Regions from separate parts of the Neobacillus sedimentimangrovi genome, predicted to be linked through region 2. Evidence: riboswitches for the same ligand, from Rfam matches in the RefSeq annotation. Region 2 holds a riboswitch; each other region holds the start of a gene.
The links. Region 2 has a riboswitch for S-adenosylmethionine ahead of metK (methionine adenosyltransferase). Riboswitches for the same ligand answer to the same signal wherever they lie in the genome.
Positions count from the first base shown of each region.

Region 1: another riboswitch for S-adenosylmethionine. It lies ahead of GZA11_RS08495 (homoserine dehydrogenase); the one in region 2 lies ahead of metK (methionine adenosyltransferase).
Region 3: another riboswitch for S-adenosylmethionine. It lies ahead of GZA11_RS09565 (sugar ABC transporter substrate-binding protein); the one in region 2 lies ahead of metK (methionine adenosyltransferase).

Region 1 covers NZ_JAAFZF010000019.1:25,943-30,219, forward strand. Annotated here, with positions in the region: gene recX (recombination regulator RecX) at 1-409, opposite strand, end outside; gene GZA11_RS08485 (YfhE family protein) at 605-733, shown strand; gene GZA11_RS08490 (YfhD family protein) at 841-1,029, shown strand; gene GZA11_RS08495 (homoserine dehydrogenase) at 1,074-2,303, opposite strand; SAM riboswitch class I at 2,369-2,477, opposite strand; gene GZA11_RS08500 (GNAT family N-acetyltransferase) at 2,738-3,409, opposite strand; gene GZA11_RS08505 (carbon-nitrogen hydrolase family protein) at 3,452-4,277, opposite strand, start outside.
Region 2 covers NZ_JAAFZF010000046.1:14,258-18,534, reverse strand. Annotated here, with positions in the region: gene GZA11_RS13370 (gamma carbonic anhydrase) at 93-605, shown strand; gene metK (methionine adenosyltransferase) at 667-1,866, opposite strand; SAM riboswitch class I at 2,112-2,247, opposite strand; gene pckA (phosphoenolpyruvate carboxykinase (ATP)) at 2,510-4,096, shown strand.
Region 3 covers NZ_JAAFZF010000024.1:13,177-17,453, forward strand. Annotated here, with positions in the region: gene GZA11_RS09560 (sugar ABC transporter ATP-binding protein) at 1-844, opposite strand, end outside; gene GZA11_RS09565 (sugar ABC transporter substrate-binding protein) at 909-2,024, opposite strand; SAM riboswitch class I at 2,145-2,250, opposite strand; gene GZA11_RS09570 (MFS transporter) at 2,458-3,672, shown strand; gene yfkAB (radical SAM/CxCxxxxC motif protein YfkAB) at 3,808-4,277, opposite strand, start outside.

The DNA.
Region 1 (4,277 bases), on a different contig from region 2:
TCTTGATTACCTCTGGACCTTTATCAGTCGTGTTAACCTGTGTCCGAACATAGGCAGCAGCAAATTCACAGTCGTTTAAATATTTTTGTTCAGAAAGTTTCAGTAATACTTCATTTATTACCGGCTCATCCACCTCTTTTGAAATAAGGTAATCCCGCACTTCTTTTTCCGATCTCATTCTCCTCGCCAAGTAATGGACAGCTAAATTGTATGCCTTACGGATATCATCTTGATACTGAATTTCCATTAATGAAAACTCATCAATTTCCATTCCTTTTTTTAGATGAAATTTTATTAAAACATCACTATCTACACTAAATGCAAATTCTTCTCCTTGACCGGAATCCATATAAATATTGAACCGGTCTTTATTTTTCTGCTGTGTGGTGATTTTTGTAATGATTCCCATATCCCTTCACCTCACCTCTACTTTACCATTGAGTACATTTGTTATGAAGGAAAAAGATATTGGTATTCCATTGACCCTTAACTTATTAAATATATTTCCTAAAATACGGTATCATTCCATTTTTAAAAGGTAAAAATGGAGATGGGTACATTATGTACCATTTTACTTATTAAAATAATGGAAAGGATGATCAAATTGTCGGAAAAAAAGAAAAGAAATAGAGATCGTGAAAGAAGCCATTTAACAAGTATGCAAGAAGTTACATACGGCCATGAATTTAAAATGGCTGACAGAGCAGGCGGGTATTTAAAAAATAAAAGGTAATACCCAAACTGATTAATTTTTTCCATTAATCGACCCCATCCAAATTGTAAAAGCTAGTAAAGGGAGCATATTAAGCTCCACTAGTCACATTTGAAAGGGGTATTTTAATGGGCCGCTCAAGAGGACAAAAAACTCGTGATCGTAATAAAGCTTCACTCCCACAAGTTCCTAAAAACATGAAATCTGACGGAAATGATGTAGAATTCTCTAAAGAAATGGCAGATGGAGCTGACCTTGAGGCACTTTCCCGGGCCAATGCCGCCAACCAACGTGTCAATGCACGCAGAAAAAAATAATGGTGAAAAGAGTAAATGAAGCAGGTTTTTACCTGCTTCTTATTTTAATTAACTGTCACAGATTCCTTGGAAACGATTTTGGATTGAAACTCTCCTTCGATGGAAAAATAACGAATAGCGGTTTGTTGCTTTTCAAGGTGATTTAGATCATCCTTAGACGCTTTAACGACAAAAATCCCTTCCCCAATTTCTTCTTCAAGGCTAATGAATGGAGGGCAATTATATGGTATTAATCCTTGTACAAGCCAATATTTTATTTTTTTATGCTGTTTTGGAAGTACAGAAGAAGTTTTCACAGTTAGCTTCTTGGAGGATGACGATTGACAAACATAAACAAGATCTTCGATTACTGCACTTGCGGTTGGGAACATCCCAGCACCTGGACCTTGAAGTGTAATCCGTCCTACCAGATCGGAATGCACGGCTACTGCATTTTCTATCCCTTCCACATGATAAAAAGGGTGCTCACTTCCTACTAGAACAGGTTTAACCGATGCTTTAACTTGATTTCCCTCATTGATTAGGCTGGCAATATGTTTAAACTTCAATCCAATTTTTCCGGCAGTTTCCATCAATTCACTTGTTATGGAAGTGATTCCTTCTCGCTCAACTTCATCCCACTCAGGTTCCACTCCAAAGGCGATTTGGCTTAGAATCATTGTTTTATAAAATGCATCAAAGCCTTCAACATCATTCGTAGGATTCGCTTCTGCATAACCATTTTCCTGCGCCTGCAACAAACTTTCTTCAAACGACTGTTTTTTCTCTCTCATTTCTGTAAGAATAAAATTTGATGTACCATTTAAAATCCCTTCAATCTGCTGGACACGGTTAATTTTTAATAACTGTCTCAACGTTTGAATGACTGGTATTCCTCCGGCTACCGTTGCCTCGAATCCAACAGATACACTATTCTTTTCCGCCAGCTCAAGTAGCTCTTTTCCATGATGGGCGAACATTTCCTTATTAGCTGTAATCACGTGGCAGCCCCGCTGAATGACATTTTTCAAATATGTAAAAGCAGGTTCCTTATCGACAATTGCTTCAACAACCACATCCAGTTGAGGCAGTTGAAGGATTTCTTCAAAATTGGTAGTAACAAAAACTTCATCATGAATATTTCTTTTTCGATCTTTGTTTTTAATTAGAATAGCCGCTACTTCGACCTTTTTTCCTAAAACAGCTGACAGCTCATCAGAATGAGATTGAATGGTCCGATAAACTCCTTCACCAACCGTACCAAATCCGAGTATTGCCACTTTAATTACAGACATTTTCTCTTCCACCCCTTTACTAAAATGAAAAACCCTCTTCATAAGAAGAGGGCTTTTGTTTCCTCCTCTTATCTTTCAGGTAATAAACCTGCAGGAATTAGCACCTTTTCAAGGAATACCTTGAAGGTTGCCGGGCTTCATTGGGCCTAGTCCCTCCGCCACTCTGGATAAGAGTTATATTTCACTATTCATTATTTTCCAACATATTAATAACAATAATAGTCAACTATACTAAGGATGTCAATATTTCTCTTTTCAGAATAATCAATAAAACTTGTAAGAATTGATAAATTAGTACAAGTACACTAGGGTGAAAAGCATTTAAACTCCTGCGCAAATTCTGGTCAGGGATAAACCGCAGGCTAAATCACTTAGAAAATTCTCCAGTCCTCAAAAAACGAAGAACGTGGAGTAAAAATGATCTGTAAAGTATATCACTGTCTATTTTTAAAAGGGTTTTTCCATTCCATAAGAACCGCATAATTACAAGATTCTTCATCCTCGAGATAATCTTTGGCAATCCCAAGAGGAACTCTCCCGCATCGGAGTAGAAACGTGATAACAGGATCCTTTAACTGCCCGCTAATAATGGCTTGCAAATAGGCTTCTGGTGACATTTGATCAGCCACTTTATGGTAGCCTGGCATACGCCCTCCTCCGAGCAATCGATCATACCCTTTTTCAATTACGACATGGTACATAGCCTGCATCATTAATTTTCCTAGCCCAAGTTTGCGATACTTGGGACGAACACTAATGTCGACAATATATAAAGTATTACCGTTAGGGTCATGATTGCGAATATAACCGTGGTCAGTGATCTCTCCCCACGTATGGGCAGCATCATTTGGATCAAAGTCTACGCAAAGTCCGGTAAGTGACCCAGCTAATTCCCCATTGATCTCAACACATAAAGCTCCTTCTGGAAAAAGAGTAACATGATTGGTTAATTGCTCTTTGTTCCACCACAATTCCGATGGAAAAGGAGGTGGAAAACATTCGGACTGGATTTCAATAAGCTGATCAAAGTCGTCTTTCGTATAATTGCGAATACAAACTGGAATCGGACGATCTTGGTCAAAAACATACAATTCACTGTGATACACTTTACCAACCCCTCCATAAAACTATTTATAGTTCTTCTTTTTTTATTTCCAATCAGTGTACAGATCGGTTCTACGGTCGCGCCATGTCGTGACAGAACCACGCTCGCGAACTTCATATAATAATTGAAGGTCAAGGTCTGCGGTTACGATCATGTCATTATTGATTTCCCCTTGTACCTGTATGCCCTGCGGAGGGAATGGAATATCATTCGGTGTGATAACAGCAGCCTGCGCAAAATTAGCTCGCATAAAATCAACGGTTGGCAATGAGCCGACTGTTCCTGTTAGAACCACATATACCTGATTTTCAATTGCCCGAGCATGGCAGGTGTACCGGACTCGGTGGAACCCGTGGCGATCATCGGTACAAGATGGACAGAAAATAACGTCTGCTCCTTTTGCCTTGGCCATACGGACGATTTCTGGAAATTCAATATCATAGCAAGTTAGAATGGCTATTTTTCCTTTTTCCGTTTCAAAAATTTGAAACGAATCTCCTTTGGCCATATTCCATTCGTTAACTTCGGTTGGAGTAATATGAAGTTTGGCCTGCTCGCCAATTCTGCCATCTGGATAAAATAAATGTGCTGTGTTATATAACTTGCCGTTTTTTTCTAAAACATGAGTTCCGGCAATAATATGCATATTGGTTTCTTTAGCGAATTTCGTGAACAGTTCACGGTAACTTTCAGTAAAGCTTGGTAAGTCGTTAATCGTTAAACTGTTCCCTTTTTCGTCTCCGATGGACAAAAGCTGTGTTGTAAAGAATTCAGGAAAAAGGACAAATTCAGCCCCAAATTCCTGGGCAGTTTTTATATAATGTTCACATTGAGCGGCAAATTCCTCAAAAGAATGGATCGTATGCAAA
Region 2 (4,277 bases):
ATGTCCCTATGAAGGGTGTACCATTTATTTTATATTTCTGCAAATTTTCGATAAAATGAATACATCTATTGTATGGTAAAGGAGCGTTGTTTATGATTTATCCGTATAAAGATAAGTATCCAACCATTGCCGATTCCGTATTTATTGCCGATTATGTGACCATTACCGGTGATGTTGAAATTGATGAGGAATCCAGCATCTGGTTTAACACTGTTATTAGAGGTGATGTAGCTCCTACAAGAATAGGGAAAAAGGTTAATATTCAAGACAATTCTATCTTACACCAAAGCCCCAATAATCCCCTAATTATTGAGGATGAAGTAACGGTCGGACATCAGGTAATCCTGCACAGCTGTATCATTCGAAAAAAAGCATTAATTGGAATGGGCTCGATCATTCTTGATCAAGCGGAAATTGGTGAGGGAGCTTTTATTGGAGCCGGCAGCTTGGTACCTCAAGGTAAAAAAATCCCTCCCAATACACTGGCATTTGGAAGACCTGCCAAGGTGATTAGAGAACTCACTGCTGATGATATTAAAGATATGGAACGTATTTCAAGAGAATATAAAGAGAAAGCACAATATTATAAATCATTACAAAAGTAAAAAAGCGGGAGTAACTCCCGCTTTTTTATAGTCAAACTATAATAGTCAACGAATGAATTTATTATAAGTTTGCCTGTTGACGTAAGATTTCTGCTTTATCTGTACGCTCCCAAGGTAGATCTACATCAGAGCGACCAAAATGTCCATAAGCAGCTGTTTGCTTGTAAATCGGACGACGTAAATCTAACATTTTGATAATGCCAGCAGGGCGAAGATCAAAGTTAGATTCAACTAAATTAACCAATACTTCCTCAGAAACTTTGCCTGTACCAAATGTATCGATTGAAATAGAAACTGGTCTTGCTACCCCGATGGCATAGGCAAGCTGTACTTCACACTTATCAGCTAATCCTGCAGCAACGATATTTTTCGCTACATAACGTGCTGCATAGGCTGCGGAACGGTCAACCTTAGTAGGATCTTTACCTGAGAAAGCACCGCCACCATGACGAGCATATCCGCCATACGTATCAACAATAATTTTACGGCCTGTTAAACCTGCATCCCCTTGAGGTCCGCCAATAACGAAACGGCCAGTTGGGTTAATAAAATATTTCGTATTTTCATCAATCAATTCTTTTGGAACAACAGGATTGATGACATATTCCTTAATATTACGCTGAATCTGTTCTAATGTAATTTCTGGATGATGCTGAGTAGAAATAACAATCGTATCAATACGAACTGGATTGTTATTTTCATCGTATTCAACAGTTACCTGTGTTTTACCGTCTGGACGAAGATATGGAAGAATATCCTCTTTACGAACTTCCGTTAAACGATGGGCAAGCTTGTGTGCAAGTGAAATTGGAAGAGGCATAAGCTCTTTTGTTTCATTGCAGGCAAATCCAAACATTAAGCCTTGGTCACCCGCACCAATCGCTTCAATTTGCTCATCAGTCATTAAACCTTCACGTGCTTCCAATGCCTGGTCAACACCCATCGCGATATCAGGTGACTGTTCATCAATAGAAGTCAATACTGCACAAGTGTCTGCATCAAAACCATACTTAGCACGTGTATAACCAATCTCGCGAACTGTATCACGAACAATCTTCGGGATATCTACATATGTAGAAGTAGTGATTTCCCCTGAAACAAGAACTAACCCTGTTGTTACTGAAGTTTCTGCAGCAACACGCGCATTAGGATCCTTTGCTAAAATAGCGTCTAAAATAGAATCAGAAATTTGGTCACAAATCTTATCCGGATGACCTTCAGTTACTGATTCAGAAGTAAACAAACGACGTTTTGTTGACATCTGAATTCCTCCTATAGATATGAGATAAATGAGGTCGCTTACTTGCTTAGATGGCTTTCGCTCAAACCTCAGAATTGATACGGAACTCATTCCCTTATAGTATGAAATAAACACAGGGTTTTTATAATATATTAAATTTCCCTGTTATCTTCTCGTGTTAAAAAAGCGATTATGTAGACACGGACAAAAGAAAAAACCTTTCCATTTGAGGAAAGGTTATAAGCAATTGTTTTGCGTGCCTTTCACTCTTATCGTTCAAGGACTAGCCTTGCATCAGGTTAAGCACCTTTGCCTAGAAAATGTCTAGTTATAAGACATTTTCTTAGTATGCAGGTTGCTGGGTTTCATTGGGCCTGTCCCTCCACCATCTCGGGATAAGAGAGTATCCGTTCAGGGTTAAATCATAACCCACATCTTTAAGCAATGTCAATGGATTTTTTAGAAACTTTTATCAAAAAATATTCTTTATTCATTAAGTTTTTAATGAAAAAACTAATCCTGTCTATGACTTTTTCAACAGGATAAGAATAAAGTATAAAATACAACCTTACTTCATTAAATAGTATAGACTATTCGTATAATTGTGTTATACTATTGTTTGACAATAGTACTTAAAAAAATTTTTATAAGGAAGGTTCGTTATATGAATACTGTTCATATTCCAAATGAATTAAAACTTCTATTAAATGCAGATAATGTCCATGTTCAATTATCCGTTCCTCAGTTAGTGGAAAAAATTTTAAACCGTAATGAGGGGTTATTAACTTCTACCGGAGCAGTACGAGTTTCAACAGGTAAATATACTGGTCGGTCACCACAAGATAAATTTATTGTTTCAGAAGCGTCTACAAAAGATAAAATTGATTGGGGCTCCCTTAACCAACCAATCTCTGAAGAAGTTTTTACTAACTTATATAATAAAGTATTGGATTACTTAAAACAACAAAATGAAATATTTGTTTTCAAAGGCTTCGCAGGAGCTGATAAAAAATCCCGCCTACCGATTCAAGTGATCAATGAGTTTGCATGGCATAATTTATTTGCCCACCAATTATTTATCCGTCCAACTGAGGAAGAATTACTTTCACATGAGGCGGAATTTACAGTTATTTCTGCGCCAAATTTTAAAGCAGATCCTAAGGTAGATGGAACTAATTCTGAAACATTCATTATCATTTCCTTTGAACGTCGAATTGTTTTAATTGGCGGTACAGAATATGCAGGTGAAATGAAAAAATCCATTTTCTCTGTAATGAATTATTTGCTACCTGAGAACAATATTTTCTCCATGCACTGCTCCGCAAATGTTGGTGCTGAAGGGGATGTTGCATTATTCTTTGGCTTATCCGGAACAGGTAAGACTACCCTTTCCGCTGATCCGAACCGTAAGTTAATTGGTGATGATGAGCATGGCTGGTCATCAAATGGCGTGTTCAATATCGAGGGCGGTTGTTATGCAAAATGCATCAATCTATCACGTGAAAAGGAACCGCAAATTTTTGATGCAATCCGCTTTGGAACGGTTCTTGAAAATGTGGTTATCGACCAAGAATCTCGAATTCCGGATTATAATGATGGAACACTAACTGAAAATACCCGTGCCGCTTATCCAATCGAAGCGATTGATAATATTATTCAGCCTAGCATTGCAGGCCATCCGAATACCATTGTATTCTTAACGGCTGATGCTTTTGGTGTATTACCTCCAATTGCTAAATTAACAAAAGAACAAGCAATGTATCACTTCTTAAGCGGTTATACATCAAAACTTGCTGGTACTGAACGTGGTGTAACATCACCACAAGCTACATTCTCTACTTGCTTTGGCGCGCCATTCCTTCCACTTCCGGCAACACGCTATGCTGAAATGCTAGGAGAAAAAATTCTTGAGCACAATGTAAATGTCTTTTTAGTAAATACAGGCTGGACTGGCGGAGAATATGGCGTGGGTCAAAGAATGAAGCTTTCTTACACAAGAGCCATGGTGCAAGCTGCACTTGAAGGTGAATTAAACAATGTGGAGACTATCAAGGATGAAATCTTTGGTTTAAATATTCCACTTCATATCCCTGGAGTACCAGATGAAGTTCTTCAGCCACAAAAAACATGGGCTGATCCGAAAGCATATGAAATTAAGGCGAAAGAACTTGCAGCCAAATTCCGAGAAAACTTTAAGAAGTTTAAAGACGTAGGACCAGAAATTGAAGAAAAAGGCGGACCAATTGCCTAAACTTTTTCATAAAAACAAGCGATTCCAATTGGAATCGCTTGTTTTTTAAAATTACCCTCCAAAGTTACCACCTAGGTGAGGTGACTTAATCGCGTTTTTAGCCCTTTCACTTTCCACTGGTATTCAAAAAAACTTCTCAGCTATATGACTTAATCCGCCCTACTTTGAATCACTTCCATGA
Region 3 (4,277 bases), on a different contig from region 2:
CACGAACATAAATATGTAAATCCTTTAACTTATTAGTGTCGGATAGACCTTTTACTTCGAGCACGGTATTTCCTGCTACTGTTTCCCTTGCTGGAAATTGCTCCTCAAGCTTTTGGCCAAGCATATGTTCCACCACCTGATTTGGTGTTGTGTCAGGCACCTTTTCTTTAACAACCAATTCTCCGTTTCTCATAATCGTTATTTCATCGCATATTTCAAAGATTTCCGGAAGACGGTGAGAGATAAAAATGATCCCAACTCCTTTTTCCTTTAAATCTCGTACAATTCGAAAAAGTTCTTTCGTCTCCATATGACTTAATGGTGCCGTTGGCTCATCCAAAATGAGAAATTTACACTGATTTGAGATTGCACGGGCAATCAAAACCATCTGTTTTTCAGCAAGCGTCAACTCGCTTACCAATTTCTTAATCGAAAGGTTGATATTCATGCTCCTGAGAATTTCTGTTGCTCTCTCGTGAATTTCTCCCCATTTTATCCACTGCTTCTTCCCCATGTTATGTATGGTATCAAGCAACATAATATTCTCAGCCACCGTCAAGTATGGAATTAAGGCCGTATCGACTTCCTGGTAAACCATTTGAATCCCGGCATCTTGGGCTTGTTTCGGTGTGCGGATCATTACAGTCTGTCCTCCGAGCCTAATTTCGCCTGAATAATGATCATAGGCACCAGAGAGAACTTTCATCAAAGTGGATTTCCCCGCTCCATTTGCTCCAATTAGTGCATGAATGGTTCCCGATTCCATCGAAAAATGAACTCCGTTTAATGCCTTAACACCGGAAAATTCAATTGAGATGTTTTTCATCTCTAACTTTGTTTGCATCAAGTTGACACCCCCTTCATCAGTACACTCTCTTCGCCCACCGAAAAGAGTGTACCTATCCCCATTATTTCTGATAATGTTCCTTTAACTTCTTCATCCACTCTTCTTCAAATTCATCCGATTTTCCCCATCCAGGAACAATGGTGGCTAGATTCACCATATTAACTGGTTCCTTCGATTTCTGAACTTCTTCTTGCGAAATGAGTGATGCTTCCAAATCGTACGTTTGTGGAGTTTCTTCACCAGCAAGTTTTTTCGCCAGTAATCTCATATCAACAGCACCGATTAATTTTGGGTCCACTGCTGCTGTATACTTCCACGCACTTTTATCCCTTTGAATTTCTTGCAAATCGGCATTAGAAACGTCAATTCCATATATTTTTACCTCTTCACGTCCTGCTTCTTTCAGTGCTCGAGCTGCTCCAATAGCAAAGGCATCCCATGTAGCAAAAATCGCATCCAGTTTTCCTTTTGGATATTTATTTAACATGGCAGCAACAGCGTTTTGTGTTTGGACACTAGTGTCAGCAGATGCTACCCCAAAACGTTCGACTTCCTTTATGCCAGGATTTTTCGATAATACCTCTTGATAAACCTTATTTCTTCGAACCATTGGAGGGAATCCATCCACCCAAAGGTAGGCGATATTGGCTTTTCCGTTCGTATCCTTGACTAGCTGCTCAAGTGCCAATGTCGCTAATGCCTCATCATCTTGGGAAGTTAACGTAACCCCCTCCACTTCGGCAAGCTTTGGATTAGAGTCAAAAGCTACCACACTTTTCCCTTTTTCTACGATTTTCTTTACATCATTCACTGTCGCATCATCGTCACCGTGGGAAATGATAAAACCATCATAATTCTGATTTAATGCCTGATTAATCGCATCATGGAACTTAGCTGTATCCCCATTTGCCGTAAACACATCAACCTGAAAACCTAAAGCCTCACCTTCTTCTTTTGCTCCGGCTAAAAATTGAGCAGTATGATCATCCCCACCAATTTTTCGAACAACCTTAATCTTTACTGGATCTCCTTTGGCAAAACGCTCTGGTACTCCTTCAATGGACACCTTTTTATTCCCGCTTGCCTGTTTGGAATCTCCCCCTGATGCACAGCCTGTTAACAAAAGTGATACGGCTAATGCGGAAACAAGCGTTGTTTTAAAAAATTTTCTTTTCATTTTGAAACTCCCCCTATTACTCTTTTGTTTGTTTTCCCATCGGAAAAGTATGTATTTATCTAAAATAAAAAACCTCTCCAGAAAAGAGAGGTTTCATCACCAATAAATCGGACTACTCCTCTCTTATCTATCAAAACACAATTGTTTTGCAGGAATTAGCACCAATTCCGTTTGGAACGGTTGCCGGGCATCATTGGGCCTGTCCCTCAGCCACTCTTGATAAGAGAATTCCATTTCATTTTTTCAACTATAAGTAATACACTAAATTTATACTCCTGTTAACAAGTTGTCAATAGTATTTTGAATTTTATAATAAAAATTCTATTGGTATTTCCTTCCTTAAGGATAAACTTCCTATTTCACTTTTTCAGAAATTTCATTATAATAATATTTAGAGAATCGAAATATTTATGCAGAAAGAAGTGTTAAAGCTGTGACTCAGCAAGAACGTACAAAGCATAATTTGTGGATTCTATGGTTTGCTAACTTCTTTGTTGCTGGAAGTATGACGATGGTGCTTCCTTTTATCTCATTATACATCGAATCGATGGGAAATTTTTCAGAAACCTATGTCGAGCATTGGTCAGGCATTACATTTGGAATTACCTTTGTCTCTGCCTTCTTGTTTTCTCCGATTTGGGGTAAAATTGGCGACCGGTACGGAAGGAAAAAGATTTTAATTATCTCTGGTCTTGGCATGGGATTATCTATATTGTTTATCAGTTTTGCTGAATCTGTTTGGGAGTTATTACTGTTTCGCTTTTTCATGGGTTTTTTTTCTGGATTTATTCCTATGTCGCAAGCGTTTATATCGACACAAACACCGAAAGAAATTGCTGGCCGAATTTTAGGCACGTTACAAACAGGAAGTATAACAGGAACTTTATTAGGACCCATGGTCGGCGGCGTTCTAGCAGATGCATTTGGCTACTCTGCCACCTTTAAATGGACTTCGTTTTTCATTTTCTTCTCTGCCCTGCTTGTGATGGCTACAAAAGAGTTCAGAATTGAAATGAAACAAGGGGAGCAATCCCATTACTCAAGCAAAGAAGTCATTTTACATATTATTAAAAACCCTGTCATGCTAACTGTCCTACTCATCTCAACTCTAGTCCAGATCGCGCACTTCAGCATTCAACCCATCCTATCCCTATTTGTGGCTAAACTGCATGGCCCTGTGAACATCGCCTTTTATTCGGGAATTGCCTTTTCCGCTGCAGGTCTAGGGAATCTTTTAATGTCTCGAAACTGGGGTAAAATTGCGGATAAACACGGATATATTAAAGTACTCGTGATTCTATTATTTTTTTCAGGAATTGTTTATTTGCCAGGAGCAGCTGTCACAGAATATTGGCAATTAGTGGTGATCCGCTTTATCCTTGGAGTAGCCATCGGAGGAATCATTCCTGTCCGTATTGCCTATATTCGTCAAGAAGCTCCCATTGCTATGCAAGGAGAAGTACTTGGCTATAACAATAGTTTAAGGTTTCTTGGAAATATCATTGGTCCAATGATGGGCGGCTTCATTTCCAGTTATCTAGGATTTTCAGCTGTATTTATTAGCACTAGTGCCTTGCTTCTTATCAGCGGGGTGATCTTACTTATATCCATGCATAAACATCTAAAGCTGGCAAAACATACGGCTTAATAGTAAAAATACTCCCCTTTGGTAAACAGATTTTTATTTTTTAACCTGTCCACCTTATGAGGAGCATATCATTACGCTCTAAGCATTTTTTGTTAGATAAATAACCATTTGAGCAGGATAGGAAAATCCTGCTTTTTAGAATGCCAAATTCGCTTTCCGTTTTGTGAAATCTACATTTTGATAATAACTGTTTTTTACTAGAATATTAGGTCCTAGACATTTAACTGCCGTACAATGACAGCTTAATTCTTTCGCTAATTTTGAAGATTGCCATGTTTCATAAGCATCCAAGAGACTAGTCGTTTGAATGTTTCCAAGCGGAGGAGCGTCTCCAAAATCGGTCACAATAATATCACCATTAAAAATATTAACATTAAGACGAGAACGCCCATCCGGGTCATTTCGGACAGTCACATTTTTGCTTGAATGAAGCCGTTTTAATAAGTCTAAATCTTCTTGTTTGCTGCTGCAAGCATAGAATGGCAGTGTGCCGAACAGCATCCATACATTCTCATCCCGGATGTCCAGCAAATGATGGATCGCTGAACGCAATTCATCCAGTGACAAAACTTCAAGATTTCCAGCAAAATCGCTTGGATACATCG